Regions from separate parts of the Pullulanibacillus sp. KACC 23026 genome, predicted to be linked through region 3. Evidence: riboswitches for the same ligand, from Rfam matches in the RefSeq annotation. Region 3 holds a riboswitch; each other region holds the start of a gene.
What was found. Region 3 has a riboswitch for thiamine pyrophosphate ahead of thiC (phosphomethylpyrimidine synthase ThiC). Riboswitches for the same ligand answer to the same signal wherever they lie in the genome.
Positions count from the first base shown of each region.

Region 1: it holds a riboswitch for thiamine pyrophosphate, as region 3 does, so the genes downstream of both, PU629_RS09870 (solute carrier family 23 protein) here and thiC (phosphomethylpyrimidine synthase ThiC) in region 3, are expected to answer to the same signal.
Region 2: it holds a riboswitch for thiamine pyrophosphate, as region 3 does, so the genes downstream of both, PU629_RS02890 (thiamine phosphate synthase) here and thiC (phosphomethylpyrimidine synthase ThiC) in region 3, are expected to answer to the same signal.

Region 1 covers NZ_CP119107.1:2,094,562-2,100,332, forward strand. The annotation lists gene thiD (bifunctional hydroxymethylpyrimidine kinase/phosphomethylpyrimidine kinase) at 1-710, shown strand, start outside; gene thiE (thiamine phosphate synthase) at 703-1,365, shown strand; TPP riboswitch at 1,371-1,480, shown strand; gene PU629_RS09870 (solute carrier family 23 protein) at 1,709-3,031, shown strand; gene PU629_RS09875 (LuxE/PaaK family acyltransferase) at 3,028-4,152, shown strand; gene PU629_RS09880 (acyl-CoA reductase) at 4,191-5,663, shown strand; gene PU629_RS09885 (SDR family oxidoreductase) at 5,676-5,771, shown strand, end outside.
Region 2 covers NZ_CP119107.1:652,283-658,053, reverse strand. The annotation lists gene PU629_RS02905 (thiazole synthase) at 1-605, opposite strand, end outside; gene thiS (sulfur carrier protein ThiS) at 608-811, opposite strand; gene thiO (glycine oxidase ThiO) at 808-1,944, opposite strand; gene PU629_RS02890 (thiamine phosphate synthase) at 1,925-2,560, opposite strand; TPP riboswitch at 2,834-2,948, opposite strand; gene PU629_RS02885 (ribokinase) at 3,254-4,246, opposite strand; gene PU629_RS02880 (D-ribose ABC transporter substrate-binding protein) at 4,258-5,223, opposite strand; gene PU629_RS02875 (ABC transporter permease) at 5,284-5,771, opposite strand, start outside.
Region 3 covers NZ_CP119107.1:4,047,970-4,053,740, forward strand. The annotation lists gene PU629_RS18755 (DsbA family protein) at 1-4, opposite strand, end outside; gene PU629_RS18760 (M56 family metallopeptidase) at 128-979, opposite strand; gene PU629_RS18765 (BlaI/MecI/CopY family transcriptional regulator) at 976-1,395, opposite strand; gene thiC (phosphomethylpyrimidine synthase ThiC) at 1,866-3,641, opposite strand; TPP riboswitch at 3,775-3,889, opposite strand; gene PU629_RS18775 (SpoVR family protein) at 4,122-5,534, opposite strand; partial or broken gene dgoD (galactonate dehydratase) at 5,696-5,771, opposite strand, start outside.

The sequences.
Region 1 (5,771 bases), 2.0 Mb from region 3:
CCATCACCGCGGTCACCGCACAAAACACAACGGGAGTGCAAGGGGTCTATCCCGTACCGACAATAGGGGTAGTCGAACAACTCCAATCAATTGGCGAGGATTTGCCGCCGGATGCTTTAAAAACAGGGATGTTGTTCAGCCCAGAAATTATTATGGCCGTGTCTGAATACATTCGCTCTTTTAAATGGGAAAATCTGGTTATGGATCCCGTGATGATTGCAAAAGGAGGGGCATCATTGCTTCAGCAAGAAGCGGTTCATGCCCTGAAAAAGGAACTTCTGCCTTTAGCGACTGTCATAACCCCTAATATTCCCGAAGCTGAAGTGTTGGCAGAAATAACTATCCGTACACCTCAAGACAAATGCGAAGCAGCCAAACGTTTACATGACTTAGGGGCAGCCTATGTTGTTGTAAAAGGTGGACATGACACTGAAGCAGACGAAGTTGTCGATGTTTTATATGACGGACACAACTTTGATTATTTCAACTCACAAAGAATCCAGACAGTCAACACACATGGCACCGGGTGTACCTTTTCAGCAGCCCTAACCGCAGAGCTTGCAAAAGGCAAAACAGTTAAGCAAGCGGTTCAGGTCGCCAAGTCGTTTATTCAATGTGCGATCCAATATGATCTGGGACTGGGACACGGTCATGGCCCAACCAATCATTGGGCTTACAATCAATTTGCAGGGAGTGAGATCGATGGCTAAACGTTCTCCAGAAGCGATCAAGGAGCTATTAAACGTCTATTTTATAATGGGAAGTCCGAATTGCAACCGCGATCCTCGTGATATTTTAAAAGAAGCGATTCAAGGCGGGATCACGCTTTTTCAATTTCGCGAAAAAGGGACTGGATCACTAGAAGGTGAGGCGAAACGACAACTCGCCAAAGACCTGCAAGCGATCTGCAAACAGCATCAGATTCCTTTTATTGTCAATGATGATTTGGATCTGGCACTTGAACTGGATGCAGATGGTGTTCACATAGGTCAAGAGGATGCACCCGCACGAGACGTCCGTCAACGACTCGGTGAAGAAAAGCTTGTCGGCATATCCGCTCATACGGTGGAGGAAGCACTGTCTGCCATTCAAGAAGGGGCAGACTATCTAGGTGTAGGGCCCATTTACCCGACAACGACGAAAGAAGATGCCAAACCTGCACGAGGAATGGAGCTAGTCCAAACGTTACGACAAAAAGGGATTTCTTTTCCCATTGTCGGAATCGGAGGGATTAACCCGGCGAATGCTTCTGACGTCATAGAAGAGGGAGCGGATGGTGTGTCCGTCATCACCGCTATTAGTCAGGCTGAACACGTTGTCCAAACGACGAATGAATTAAAAAAAGCTGTTCACCAGATTAAATAAAAAAAGTAGCCGAAATTGGGAGCTTGTTGAAACAGGCTGAGAGGATCACTAGAGTGGTCGACCAACACAACCTGATCTGGGTAATACCAGCGTAGGGAAATAATAATGACATTCTAATAAGAAAGTAACTTTCATCTTTTAAATAGTCGCTCTGTAAGGTTAAGTCTGCCCTTTCAAAAAAGGTAAAAAGCTACGAATCTCGTATTTTCGCTGAATGAAAAAATAAGAGAAAATCAACATTGTCCATTAACAGAGCCAATCGTATGAGGAAGAATTTCTTATAAGCAAGTGTCTTTTTATTATTTCTCCATGGAAAATGAAAGAATGTTATGGAGGAAATAAGATGGAAATAGAACAACAATCGAGTAATCAGACGCATTTAACGGTGGGGTATGATGAAAAACTGCCGCCTTTACAGTCCTTTTTATACGGCTTACAGCATGTTTTTGTTTCAAACGTCTGGTTGGATCCTATTTTTGTCGCGGCCATGGTGGGGATGCCGCTTGCACTCGCGTCAAATATAGTCAATGCCATTTTTCTTGCAGCAGGCTTCGTGACCTTGATCCAAGCAACGAAACTGGTGCGACTGCCAATTGTTCAGGGGCCGTCTGCCGCCTTTGATTCACTCATGATCTCAGCTGGAAAAGCAAATGGCCTGGCCGCTGCGGGTGGCGGAATCTTATTAAGTGCCATTATTGTCTTTATCCTATCAATAACGGGATTAATTGGAAGACTAAGAGTGTTGTTTACGCCCGTTATCTCTGGGACGGTTATATTTGTTGTTGGTGTCGCTTTATCAGGATTTACATTATCCGAATTCTTAGGAGGGGCTTCAGGGTCACCAACCTTTGCGACGGTCACGACTTTATCGATGTCGATTCCGACCACCCTAATCGTTCTCTTCCTTTCGACTTTTGGCCGAAAAAAATGGCGATCATTCGCTTTTCTAATCGCACTTATAGCAGGAGATATCATCGCAACTCTCTTAGGTCAAACTCATTTCTCTCAAATCGGAACAAAAGCGTGGTTTGGTCTTCCTCACTTTTTACCATATGGTCATTTAACGTTTAAGTGGGATTCATTTGTTATGTTTTTTGTGGCCTATATTGTCGCGGTCATTGAAGCCATGGGAGTCTATCAAGCGGGAGCTGAGATGATTCAGGTCAACCTCGATTCGAGGCGGATTCGCAATGGATTTGCGGGAGAATCAATCGGTTCAATCATTTCCACCTTAATTGGCGGGTTTCCAACAACGGCTTATGGCCAAAATGTGGGATTACTTCGGTTAACGGGTGTTGCGTCTCGTTTTCCGGTTATTGTAGCTGGGATTATCTTTCTCATACTGGGTTTTGTTCCAAAGGCAGGAGCTATTCTTGCGCTCACCCCAGACCCCGTTGTTGGGGGGATTTTCTTACCCGCTGCCGCTTCCTTAATTTTTACGGGGATTTCAATTTTAACTAAAATGGAACGGTCAGACGTCAATTTTACGATTGCGGGACTGTCCATTTTACTTGCGATTGCCTTGCCTAGTTATTTTTCAGGTGTAAAAGGTCCTATTGGCACCTTTTTATCAAATAGTGTACTGGTCGGAACGATTACAGCGTTTCTTTTACAGTTTATTTTAATAACAGTGCCTGGCTGGTTTGGAAAGAAGGAGACAACTTGAGAGAAGAAAGCCTAACACTAACTGATAAGCTTTTAAACTTTATTCAGACTTATAATGATTGGAATTCTAATCAAAGTGAAACTTACGAGACGGCGTTTAATCGTTTGGCTTTAGATATGTTTAAATTTCAGTTCAAGCATAATCTCCCTTATAAGAAGTTCTGTCAATCAAAGAGACGAACACCTTTAACCGTGAAGCGATGGCTGGATATTCCGCCTATGCCGATTCAGGGTTTCAAGGAGTTGACCTTAACCTGTGAGCCGGTTGAAGCAGCAGAGGGCGTCTTTATGACAAGTGGGACGACCAACCCTGAGAAAAAAGGCTGTCATTATCATCCACGGTTTACAACATGGGATGCTTCAATGAAAGGGCCTTATAAACAATTTGTCTTACCTGACAGGGAAAAAATAACAACTTTTGTTTTATCTCCAGCTGCTGATAGGAATCAACATTCTTCGCTTTCAAGATATTTATCCAAATCTGTTGAGTATTTTGGAACTGGAAAAAGTCAATTTTTCTTTAATGAAAACGGGTTAGATATGGAAGGGTTTGTTTCTGCTTTGCGAGCTTCTGAGGAAAGCAAAGATCCTGTTCTATTGATTGGAGCGACTTTTTCTTATGTTCACATTCTTGATTATTGCCGGGCTCACGGCTTGAAATTCTCTTTACCTATTAAGAGTCGGATTTTTGATACAGGTGGCTTTAAAGGTCAGTCTCGTGAAGTTGAAATGGAACAGCTTTATGAGGACTTCCATTCCTTTTTTGATGTTCCTCGTGAATGGTGCATTAATATGTACGGCATGACGGAATTGTGTTCTCAGGCTTATGACCAGACTATCCGTACGAATCTATTGTCGGGTCAAAGTATCAGGGATAAGGCAGGGCCAGCGTGGTTTCGTACCCTAGTCTTGGATCCTAATAAATTAGAACCCGTTGAAAAAGGTCAAAAGGGTGTTCTTGCTCATTTCGATTTGGCAAATTGGAATTCTTGTCTAGCCATTCTAACGGAAGATCTCGGTTACCAGACGGATAATGGTTTCGTTCTTCTTGGAAGAGTGGAGGGGTCAGAGGCAAGAGGGTGCTCCATTGCAGTTGATCAATTGCTGCAAGCAAACAAATGAGGGGGCTGACCCCTTTTTTACTAAAAAGGGGGTATCAGGTGAATCATCTAGGTCAAGAAAAAACTATTGAACTTTTTAAACTTCCAGCTTCTATTAATATTGAAGAATTTGAAGAACGAATCATCGAAACGAAAAAGGGTTTTTACAGGCTTCTTACTCCTGTTTTAACAGAAAACTTAATAAAAGAAATAACGGATACCATAAAGTCTTCACGAGACTACTATCTCATGAAACTATCCATAAACGAAATTGTTGATAAAATCGATCAGGCTGTTCAAAAATGGCTGAATCCACACTATCCTTTACGTCAGTTAGCTGAGTTGCTGTTACCTCCTTTAACAGGCTATGATGCTGAAATGATTCGCCTTGAACTTAAACAATACATGAGAAACTTTCGTAAAAAAGAGCTTTTGCGTTTCATTGATGAAGAATTGGATCAAGCAACGATTTTAGATGAATTCCGTCCTCGAAAAACGGGTGGGATGAGCATGGCATTCGGGCCAAGCCTTATTTTTCATGTTTTTTCTGGAAATGTTCCAGGGGTTCAGCTTTGGAGTTTAATCATGGGATTACTTGTTAAATCAGCTAATCTGGGTAAAACCTCATCAAGTGAGCCGTTAATGGCCGTGCTTTTTGGACAGTCCTTAGCAGAAGTCGATGAACGCCTCGCAGAAACGCTTGCCATTCTGCCATGGAAAGGAGGAACAGAGGAGCTTGAATTACCTTCTATTGAAGCGGCAGAAGCCATTATTGTTTATGGGTCTAATACAACGGTTGAAAAGATAAGGCCTATGGTCCCTTACTATAAACGTTTTCTGACTTATGGGCATAAAATCAGTTTTGCTCTTATTGGGAAGGAGGCGTTAACCGCAGATCGTTATTACGAAACGATTCATCATCTTGCTGAAGATATCTCGATATATGACCAACAAAGTTGCCTATCCCCTCAACTTGTGATGATCGAAAAGGGGGGGGGCGTCTCACCTAAACAAGCAGCACAGCTCCTTGCTTCAGAGCTTGAACGTTATCATCTTAAAAGACCAAGGGCCGTTTTAAAGCCAAATGAAGCCATGGCCATTCAAAAAGCCAGACATCATTACACGTTTGCGGCTATGGAAAATCCTGAAGAGATAACCGTTTATCAGAGCCAAGGAGATACGGCCTGGACGGTCATTTTTCATTATCACGTTGGATTTGAATTAAGCCCATTAAATCGAACGGTTCATGTCTTTACGACCGAAAAGTTAGAGGAGGATCTTCATGTTCTTCGTCCTTATCAACATTATCTTCAATCCTGCGGGGCGGCGGTCAAACCCGAGCGGCTGTTTAGCTTGGCTAAAGAATTAGGGAGCATTGGAGTAGATCGTATTTCAGCAATAGGCGAAATGAATCACGCCAGGCCGGGCTGGCATCATGATGGGGGATTAAATTTACTAAGTTTGGTTCGCTTTATTGATATAGAGAAGACGGCTGAAGAGAAAGCGGAGCACTATGATCCGGATGTTGAATGAGGAGAGAGTAACATGAATTTAACGAATAAAATCGTTCTGATAACAGGCGCGAGTCGGGGAATTGGCGCAGCACTTGCCAAAGCCTTTGGTCAACAAGGGGCCATCGTT
Region 2 (5,771 bases), 1.4 Mb from region 3:
ACGCCATCTGCCCCAAGCTCCATTGCCCGTGCCGCATCTGCGGGTGAACCTATTCCTGCATCCACAATCACAGGGACTTCGGCTTGTTCGATAATAAAAGAGAGGTTAGTGGGGTTCAAGATTCCTTGACCGGACCCAATTGGTGACGCACCTGGCATCACCGCATGAACGCCAAGAGCTTGAAGTCTTCTAGCAAGGACCACATCATCCGATATATAAGGAAGGACAATAAATCCTTCATCTAGTAGCATTTGACAAGCTTTATATGTTTCAATAGGATCGGGCAATAATGTCTTTGAATCCCCAATCACCTCAACCTTAACCATATCACACAACCCAGACGCCTTGGCGAGCTTGGCAATTCTCACCGCTTCCTCGGCGGTCGCTGCCCCCGCCGTATTTGGGAGGAGCTTATAGTTGTCAAGATCGATCATTTCAAGAAAATTAGGTTGGTTCGCTTCAAAAATATTCATACGCCTGACCGCGAACGTTAAGATCTCCGTTTCAGAAATGTTCACCGCTTCTTTTTGGAGATGAAAATCAGAATATTTTCCGGTACCCAGTAATAAACGAGATTGGAACTGATAGTTTGCTATCTTTAGCATGTTCAACCGCCTCCTACAAAATGAACAATTTCAACACGATCACCATCGGTTAAGTTTTGTTCGGCTTGCTTTCCCTTTTCAATAATTTCATGGTTAACTTCAACAACCGTGACTTTGTTCTCAAGGCCTAAGTGACTTAGTAAATCAGAGACTTTGGAAACCGTTTCCGGCAAGGCTAATAGTCTTCCATTAATGGTTAATTTCAAAGGATAACCTCCTGACTTTTATTGCGGGTTAATTTAAAATCAGTTAAATCAACTGACGGCGTATTTCCAAGTATTAAATCAGCCATACTTTTTCCCGTAATAGGACTTAGTAAAATGCCGTTTCTGGAATGCCCGACCGCAAAAAATAAGTGGTTTAACTCAGGATGTTCCCCTAAATAAGGATAACCATCCGGGGTCATCGGTCGTATACCTGACCAAAAGCGATCCAATGTGGCCGTCCCAATTAATGGGAGAAGTGTTTTCACTTTATTCATAAGCTGCGAAAGGCCTTCAACCGATACCGATTTATCAAACGTATGCGGCTCCATAGTGGCTCCTATGATCAGTTCGCCCCCTTTTTTAGGGACCATATAGCACCCTTTTGTAAAGACCGTCCGTTTAAGAAGCGGGACATTTGTTTGAACAGAAAAGGCTTCTCCCTTAACAGGAAAATAAGCGTTCTTCTCATTCATTCCCTCTGGTAACCATTTCCTACTCCACGCCCCTGTTGCTACTACAATGGATTGACCATAAAAATCACCTGTTGGAGTCCGGACGCCATTTACAGTTCCGTCTTGAATAAGCAAGGTTTGCACCTCGCAAAATTCTCGGATGACCGCCCCAAAAGCAGCGGCGGCTTTAGCAAAGCCTTGTGTGAGCTGAGGAGCCGATACATGTCCTTCCTCTGGAAAATAGAGCGCTCCGTGAATGTTGTTAGAAAGCGAGGGTTCGAGCTCTAAGACCTCTTCAGGCTCTAGCCAAACTGCCTTTTCTCCAATAGACGTTTGCCAGTCTGCGATTTTCTTATAATGGATGACTTGTTCACGCGTTTCAGCGATCTTTAATTGACCATTCCATATCAATTCAATATCTATATGCGTGACCTCTCGGATCTCGGAGGCAATGGCAGGAAACAGGGCGCGGCTTTTCTTGGCGAGTTCAAAAAGAGAATTCGGATCGTCTAATTCCGCCTGCACACCAAGCATTCCAGCGGCTGCACTCGACGCTTCGGACCCAATTTTGTTTTTTTCCAAAAGCAATACCTTTTTCCCTTGCTTTGCCAAATGATAGGCTATCGAACAGCCATTCACGCCACCACCGATAATAATCGAATCAAATGGTTCTGGTATCATTGAATCGACTCCTTTCCTTTAACTTTTCTTGGTAAAGATGAACAGCTTTCACGGGATCCTGAGCTCCCATGACACCTGACATAACCGCTATTCCAGAGATGTTTAATTCAATGAGTTCTGGAACATGCTCAAGTCGTATTCCCCCTAATGCGATGACAGGGATGGTCACGGCATGCACGAGCTCCTCCAACTGAGAGATTCCTCTCCCCTTAAGGCCCGGTTTACACGTGGTTTCATAGATATTTCCAAACAACAAGAAATCCGCTCCGCTTTTTTGATAGAAAAGGGCTTCAGATAAGTTATGTACAGAAGCCCCTATTTTTAAGAAAGGGAACGCCCTCTTAATATCCAATGGGTTGTGGGCAAAGTTTGCGGGAAGCTGGACGCCTCCGAGCCTATACTCGCCCGCCATTTGAAAATGGCGATTAAGAATGAGCTTTTCCCTTGGAATACCATGATGTAGAAGGTGCTCAACCCAGTGCCTTATTTCGTCTTCAGAACGATCCTTTTCTCGAATATGGAGCGATGTGATAAAGGGCGTGATGTCCCGGGCGATTGAGGTGACCTCATCTAAATTCAACTTACCATTTGTAATCGCGTGTAACTCTTTTGTCATGGATGTCCCCCTTCCCATTTGACGAAGCAGGCGATTGGTTTTAATCTCGACATGATAGGATGACCTAATTTGGGGTGAGGGATAGGGAAGGACTAACGGCTCGACCCGTTGCTGATTGAATCGATCGGTTTTCCTCAATCAAAAAAATCCCTCCTTTCTTTTTTTGAAGACGAGATCGGTCACTGACCGTGTAGTGGATAATCAAAGTAAAAAAGCTGAATCCATAAATAAATGGACCCAGCTTGAAATGTAAGAAGTCGATGGCAACTTTGACTTTTACTTAACTAACTTCCCTACGCTGGCATGATCCAGATCAGGTCCAAAGAGTCAAGAAACTTCATCGCGTTTCTTTCTCAGCCCAGCTTATTGGACTCCCCTAGTTAATAACTTATTCAGTTAATTTAATTGTAAATCAAATCCACTCGAGAGGGAAGAGTTATTTTGAAAATTAGTAAAAGGGTGCCATTTCACTCATAAAAGAAGGAGAACTGTAACACTCCAATTAACCAAGTCATTAATAAGGATTACTCAATGACTTCAGAATTTATGACTTGCTCGTATTTTATTGGATATGCTCGCGCTCGCTGACGGTGCCATGTGTCTCAGTAAATGGCTAAAAAAATCCCTTTTAGTCACCAGACGTTGATGATCTGGATTCCAAAAGGGAGCACATGTCATACTGCTATATTTCTTTTATCTCTGTTGTTCACTTAAAAATTTTAATATCTCATCCTTGTATGGGGTTGATTCTTGTGCCCCTTCTTTTGTAACCGCCAACGCTGAAGCCGCTGTTGCAAATCGAAGGGCTTCTTTTGCATCCGAAGGGGTTTCATACATTGTAGAAAAGGCACCTACAAAAGTATCTCCCGCCGCTGTGGTATCAACCGTCTTAACTTTAAAAGCATCTTCTTTAATAAGGGTCAAACCATCTTGGCAGAGCAAGAACGAAGGATCTTCATTTTGGCCACCCTCAACAGTCTGATAAGTCCCATAAATTGAACCGTGTTCACCTAATGTAATAATCACTGCCTTTGGTCCAGATCTTAATAGCATACGGAAAGCTTCTTGTACGTTTTCTTTATTAAAATCGTAGACCAGATCCATCCCCGTTAAAGTTTGAGCCTCAGTCTCATTAAGAATAACAACATCGACTTGTTCAAGGTGTTCTAATCCTATATTTGAAATGGGTGCCGGATTAAAGATCACCTGAATACCTTTCCTATTGGCCATTTCAATTGCTTTCAATGTTGTCGTTAATGGAATTTCATTTTGCAAAATAATGGAATGAACGTCTTCAAAAGCCTTTTCATCAAAAGTCTGGATTAAATCGTGTTCAGAAAAGGTTTGATTGGCTCCAGGCGTAACAATAATCGAATTTTCTCCACGATCATCTACCGTAATGATCGCTAAACTTGTCGGGCCATCTGTCGTTTTAACAAATGACGTGTTGACATGGTTACGTGATAAGTTCTCTAATAGTCGCCTTGAGAACTCGTCATTCCCTACTGCTCCAAGCATGGTTACGTCACTTCCAGCACGAGCCGTCGCAACCGCTTGATTGGCTCCTTTTCCTCCAGGACTATACTCAAGATTCAACCCAAGAATGGTTTCACCTGGAAGCGGATGGGCATGCACTTTATTCACTAAGTCCATGTTGATACTTCCGATTACAACTGTTTTTTTCATTCTATTCATCCTTAAAATCCTTTAAAAGAACTGCCTTTTGTAACGAGTTTAAGAGGAACTGGAACGGTTGAATCGAGTTTCTTGCCATTAAATAAGTCAAGAGCCTTATCGACGCCTAATTGTCCTTCAACACTTGGTTGTTGAGCAATATCCGCATACATCGAACCATTATTTACATTTTTAATGGCTTCGCCTTCTCCATCAATTCCTACAATTTTTACGTTCTTCTTATTGGATTGTTGAATAGCTTTTAATGCCCCTAATGCCATTTCATCGTTTTGAGCAAATACAGCATTAACATCAGGATGTGCTTGCAGAATATTTTCCATAACATTTAGTGCTTTACTGCGATCAAAGTCTGCCGATTGTTTTGAAACAACTTGAATGCCTGATGCTGTTTTAATTTCATTATCAAAGCCCTTTTCCCGATCTCTTTCAGAAGAAGCTCCGATCTCGCCTTGAAGTTCTACCACTTTACCTTTGCCATTTAATGCTTTAATAATTTGATCGGCTGCCATTTTTCCTGCCTTAACACTATCAGAAGCAATAAATGTTGTCACTTTACCGCTTGATACACTTCGATCGAGTGTAATAACTGGAATATTGGCTTGATTAGCCATTTTAACAGCTTGAGCCAACCCTTGGCTGTCAACTGGATTAAGTAAAATGGCACCAACTTTTTGCTGGATCAAATCTTGAACTTGGTTTAATTGTGTCGATTGATCATTATTTGCATTATCGACAATAAGATGAATCCCCTTCTTATCTGCCTCACTCTTAGCTCCATCGCGCATTGAAACGAAAAATGGATTATTCAATGTCGAGACAGCAAGACCGACTGTTTTTTGACTACTGGAGTTCGATTTAGAACTTGAATCGGAACTTGAACTGCTATTTTGAGATGAACTGCTTCCACATGCTGTTACCATAACTGCTGTTAATGCTGCAACTAATATAAGGCTTAATTTCTTTTTCATTATATAAGACCCCTTTAATTTATTTTTAAAAGCGATAATCAAACCACTTTTAAATCCTTTTCATTGATTTGGTTTCTTGCGATCAAGCATAATCGCGATTAAAATAATGGCACCTTTTACAGCATCTTGCCAAAAGGAATTAACATTTAAGAGATTTAAACCATTATCGATGACACCTAGAATAGCAGCACCAATAATCGTACCAACTAAGGTTCCTTCTCCCCCAAACAAACTCGTTCCACCTAAAACAACCGCAGTGATGGCATCGAGTTCATAACCATTTCCTGCTGTCGGTTCTGCTGAGCCTAATCGGGAAGACAAGATCATTCCTGCAACCGCAGCGAGAAAACCACTGATCATATAGACAAGTAAGAGATACTTCTTGACTGGGACACCTGCGAGTTTGGCTACCTCTTCATTTCCCCCAACCGCATAGACTCTTCTACCCGTTACGGATCGATTTAATAGAATCCAAGCTACAATTAAAACAATGACAGTAAGAATTACGGGAATAGGAATCCCAACAAGGCTTCCAGTACCTATAACTG
Region 3 (5,771 bases):
CCATTTTTTCACCTCTTTTAAGAAAATAGTTTAAAGCTATATTTAAGCTTGTCCTTCCTCAACTAGAAAGTTAAAATTACTACACTACATATTGTAGTGCAGTTGCTAAAAAAATTTTAGCGACTAGCTAAGCAATTGTCACTAAAACCATACCGAAGAGAATCACTAAAACTGAAACAAAAACAGTTTCGCGATCCATTCTTATCTGAAGGCTTTGATCGGGGTTAATCAAATGTTGCAGCCTATAATTAACCGCTTCGTTTGAGAAGTGCACAAAAATGAGGGATCGATTCCTCTTTTTAAAATTATTAATCATTTTAAGTAATGCTGTGCTTAACCCTAATTCGGATCCTGTTGTTTTAATAGCATATTCATCTGCTGAGAGTTCACATAAAATCTTAAAATTGGTATACAGCAATTTGGTCATGGGGACAAACCACAATGTCCGTGCAATCAGGCGTAAAATGAATATTTTTAAAGAATCATGATTGATTTTATGAGACATTTCATGCAGGATGACAGCCTCAACCTCTTGAGTTTCAAGCAAATTGAGTAAACCCGTACTCAATACGATTAACGGAGTTCGGAGTCCAATCGTAAAGGCCACCATTTTATCATCGTTAATCACGGCAATAGATTGACCTACAACTTTATATTTCTCACTAACCGCTTTGGTCCATTTTATAGTCTTTAAGGAATCGATTTTAGCATGCATTCTAGTTGATTGAATAGCATATTCAATCATTCCCACTATTAAAACGAGAATACTGTAGGCCATAATCGAATTTAACAAGAAAACAACAATTAAATAGCAAGGTGAATCCCTTTCAAATAGCCCAATACAGAAGTCAAAAAAATCCGCTTGAAATTTCAAGCCAAAAATAAGATGAATCCCATAAACAGCTATTTGGCACCATACAATTAATGCGATGAAAACGCCCGTTCCAAACATCATCTTTGACTTTTTCTTCCACATCATGACTTGTCCTTTTTTAATTGTTTGATTTTTTGTTCCAGTTGATTTAATAAGTTTTGATCAACATCCGTTATAACATCTAACATATGGTTGATTACAACACCACCAAATTCGTCCAGCAAATTCTCTGTTAACCGCTTCGATTGTTCCTCAATAAACGCTTCCTTTGTCTGAACGGGCTTGAATAAAGAAACCCTTCCATCAGTCCGTTTTGTAAGAATGCCCTTGTCGACTAACCGTTTCATAACGGTCATAACCGTATTAAAACTAATCGGCTTATCCTTCTCTAAGTAATGCTGAACCTGCTTGATTGACTGTTCTTGACCAGATTCCCATAGATAATCGATTATTTTAGCTTCGAGCGGGCCGAAAAAGCGGTCTAATCCAACCTTATCATATTTAAAATTTTTGATAGTCATTTCGTTTAGTCCTCCACTACAAATTGTAGTGTATTACTATTTAAATTTCAAGTTAAAATCAAAATCTTAATACAATTAAAAAGCCTGCCGTTTTGAATAGCTTAATTGAACGCTATCAAAGTACGCTATCAAAGTACGGTAGAACATCCCTCTTACTTTGTTCGGCTTTTAAATTCGAATAGATAGTAATGAATTCATTACTAAAAATGGTTTTTAAAAAGAGGCCGGGACAGAAGCCGTTTACGAATAGAAAAAACCGAACTTATTCACATCTTTTAACGTGATGGGTTCGGTTTTTCATTTAAAAGTTAAGTCATTTATGAAACGCTTCGTCAAAAATACGTTGCTCTCCGCGGGCACGGCCATAGCCTCTAAAAATGGTTGAACGGTAAGTGAGATTTGGAGTAATGATAGGCAAACCTTGAGGGCATATGTTATATGTGATTTTCAAAAAGGAACATCAAACTGATTTATTGATAAATACCTCCGCCAGAACTCCTAAATTCATTAGCTTTTTCTCTCATCCCTTGTTCAATGACTTTCTGTGTATCTAGGTTCTTTTCTTTTGCAAATTTGCGGATATCATGTGAGATCCTCATACTGCAAAATTTCGGACCGCACATGGAACAAAAATGAGCTGTTTTTGCTCCTTCAGCTGGCAAGGTTTCATCATGATAGTCGATCGCCCGTTCAGGATCTAATGATAAATGAAATTGATCGCGCCATCTGAATTCAAAACGGGCTTTAGACAAGGCGTCATCTCTTTTTTGTGCACCTGGATGTCCCTTTGCTAAGTCAGCAGCATGGGCCGCAATTTTATAGGTGATCACCCCTTCGCGAACATCATCCCGATTAGGCAGCCCTAGATGCTCTTTAGGTGTCACATAACAAAGCATGGCCGTTCCATACCAGCCAATCATAGCGGCACCGATTGCAGAGGTGATATGGTCATACCCAGGGGCAATATCGGTTGCAAGCGGTCCAAGTGTGTAAAAAGGGGCTTCTTTACAAACCTCCAGCTGTTTATCCATATTTTCTTTAATAAGATGCATGGGCACGTGTCCTGGTCCTTCTACCATAACTTGAACGTCATGTTCCCATGCGATTTGAGTAAGCTCTCCAAGGGTCTCAAGTTCTGCAAATTGGGCTTCATCATTGGCATCTGCAATAGAACCCGGACGTAAGCCGTCACCTAATGAAAATGAAATATCGTAAGTTTTCATAATGTCACAGATTTCTTCAAAATGAGTATATAAAAAGTTTTCCTGATGATGATACAAACACCATTGAGCCATAATGGATCCTCCACGTGAGACGATTCCCGTTACACGATTGGCAGTAAGCGGAACATACCGCAATAGCACGCCTGCATGAATGGTGAAGTAATCAACGCCCTGTTCCGCTTGTTCGATTAACGTATCACGGTAAACTTCCCAAGTCAGATCTTCAGCAACCCCTTTTACTTTTTCTAAAGCTTGATAAATAGGGACAGTCCCGACCGGAACAGCCGAATTACGAATAATCCATTCTCTAGTAGTATGAATGTTTTTGCCTGTTGAAAGATCCATAATAGTGTCGGCACCCCAGCGAGTGGCCCATGTCATTTTTTCGACTTCCTCATAAATTGAAGAGGATACAGCTGAGTTTCCAATGTTGGCGTTAATCTTTACATGGAAGTTCCGACCAATAATCATAGGCTCCGATTCTGGATGATTAATATTAGAAGGGATAATGGCCCTTCCTCTTGCCACTTCTTCTCGAACAAAATCAGGAGTCATATTTTCGCGAATAGCTATAAACTCCATTTCCGGAGTAATGATTCCTTTTTTGGCATAATGAAGTTGAGTGACATTTGTTCCTGATTTTGCCCGGAGGACCTCACGTTTTAATCCAGGAAAGACGTTATGGTTTGCTCTTGGATCCTTTTCATCCCTATACCCATTATCCTCAGGCAGGATATCGCGCCCCGAGTACTCCTCGACATCTCCGCGTTCCTTAATCCAAGTGCTTCTAATTGGAGGTAAGCCTTTTTTGATGTCAATTGAATAATTAGGATCTGTATAAGGCCCACTTGTATCATAAACACGGACAGGCCCATTTTCTTCTTCTCCAAAGCTGCCTGTTGTAGGACTTAATTCTATTTCCCGCATAGGTACCTTAATATCCGTTCGTGAGCCCTCTACATAGACCTTCTTACTTCCTGGAAACTGGGACATAATCGAAATACTTTTTTCATTTAGTGACATAAAAAAAATCTCCCCTTTTAAAATTTTTAAAAGACGAGACCCAGACAATACAGAGTAGTCAAAATCAAAGAAAAAAGCTGAGTCCATAAATAAAACGGACCCAGCTAATATGTAGAAGTTACCTACTTTGATTTCTAAAAACATCTAACTTCCCTACGCTGGCATGATCCAGATCAGGTCCAAAGAGTCAAGAAACTTCATCGCGTTTCTTTCTCAGCCCAGCTTATTGGACTCCCCTAGTTATTCGCTATTTAATTGTAGTTACAGTATACCTTAATTTCAGAAAATGAAAAGAGGGTTTCGAAAATATCTACTCTTAAACACTCAAATGGATTGTTCAACTTTTCAGTCGGACACCCTCAAAATCATAGCAGCATAAAAAAAGAAATCGGTCCTGGATTATAACTGCAAAAGTGAGGAAATGATGACCACATAAGAAAAGCAAGAATCATTGTTGATCCTTGCTTAATCATAATATTTTTAATCCAGCCGCTTCCGGTGCACCTTGGCCCCGTCACACGAGAAGAGCGTCTTTTTATCATCGATAATCGTTTCAATATGAACCGTTCGGCCCCAAAGCTTGTGAACATGGATGAGTACCTTTTCCAAGTAATTGATATCAAGCTCCTGACCTTCATAGCGATGGGCTAAATAAAGCTCTCCATTTTTTAAATAATCCCCGTCTTCTACCTCAATGTATGGGAAACCGGCGTTAACACGGCTCGCGACCAGTTCATCCCGAACCTGTTCCCAATCTTTGCTCGAAACAACTACTTCATTCCCTTTTCTTTCAAATAAAAAGAGATCCTCACGCTGGACAAGTTCCTTCGTTAAATAATTTCGGATAAAGGATTGGTCAGATTCAATTTCGCGTACTTCAAAGATTTTCTCTCGGCCAGATCCAGGTTTTACTCCGCGTTTTAACATCTCTTCCGTCGGGTTATCATAACGCTCTTCGATATCTTCAAAGATTTTAATTCCTAAATAATAAGGATTAATCTGCCGGCGTGACGGCTGAACGACGCTGGCATTTAATTTGGCATATTCAATGGCTTCCTCCGTTGTAAGATCCATCTCCCGCATGATCCTCGCATGCCAGTAGGACGCCCAACCTTCGTTCATGATTTTGGTTTCCATTTGCGGCCAGAAATAGAGCATTTCTTCACGAAGCATAGTGAGAATATCACGCTGCCAGTCGGTCAACTCACGGCTATGCTCTTCTATAAATAAGAGCAAGTCCTTTTCCGGTTTTTCAGGGAATTTCTTTTTGGTTTCAGGATTTTTCAATACTTTCTTAGCGTCGAGTCTCAGAAGATCATCATAATCAGAAAGAGGCTTTGCGGGCTTCCAACGCAAGGAATCCGTCTCCTTCGCTTCTTCCCGTCTGACTCTTGTCAGGGTAGGATCCACATGTTCTTCAATCGATAAGACGGCATCAATAAAGGCTTCGACATCGTCTCGCCCATACCGTTCCTCGTAGGCTTTAATGCGTTCTGCCGTTGCCGCCATGCTTTCCACCATATCTCGGCGCGTTTTCGAGAAACGAACATTATTCTTAAAGAAATCACAGTGAGCAAGTACGTGAGCAACGATCATTTTATTTTGGATGAGACTATTGGAATCCAGTAGAAAGGCATAACAAGGATTGGAATTAATGACAAGCTCATAGATTTTACTCATGCCGAGGTCATATTGGAGCTTCATTTTATGATAGGTTTTACCAAAGCTCCAGTGTGAATAACGGGTCGGCATGCCATAGGCCCCAAATGTATAAATAACTTCAGCTGGGCAAATCTCATACCTCATTGGATAAAAATCAAGGCCCAATCCCTCAGCAATCTCCGTGATTTCCTCAATCGCGACATCCAGCTTTTTCAACTCATCGGACTTCAAGCGGCCTCACTCCTTATATCCTTTTATCTAATATATGTTGCCACTAGTGTATGAATGAGCGAACAAGCATGTGACAGATGTTAGAATATTTAGTTATTTTTTATACTTTAGAATGATGGACATAGCTTACCATTCCGCGATGCTGCCATCCTTATGACGCCAATGCCAATTCCGACATAGTTTCCAACCGCTTCGCGAATCGCTGCTACTCTTTCTAGAACTTGATCTACTTTCTCA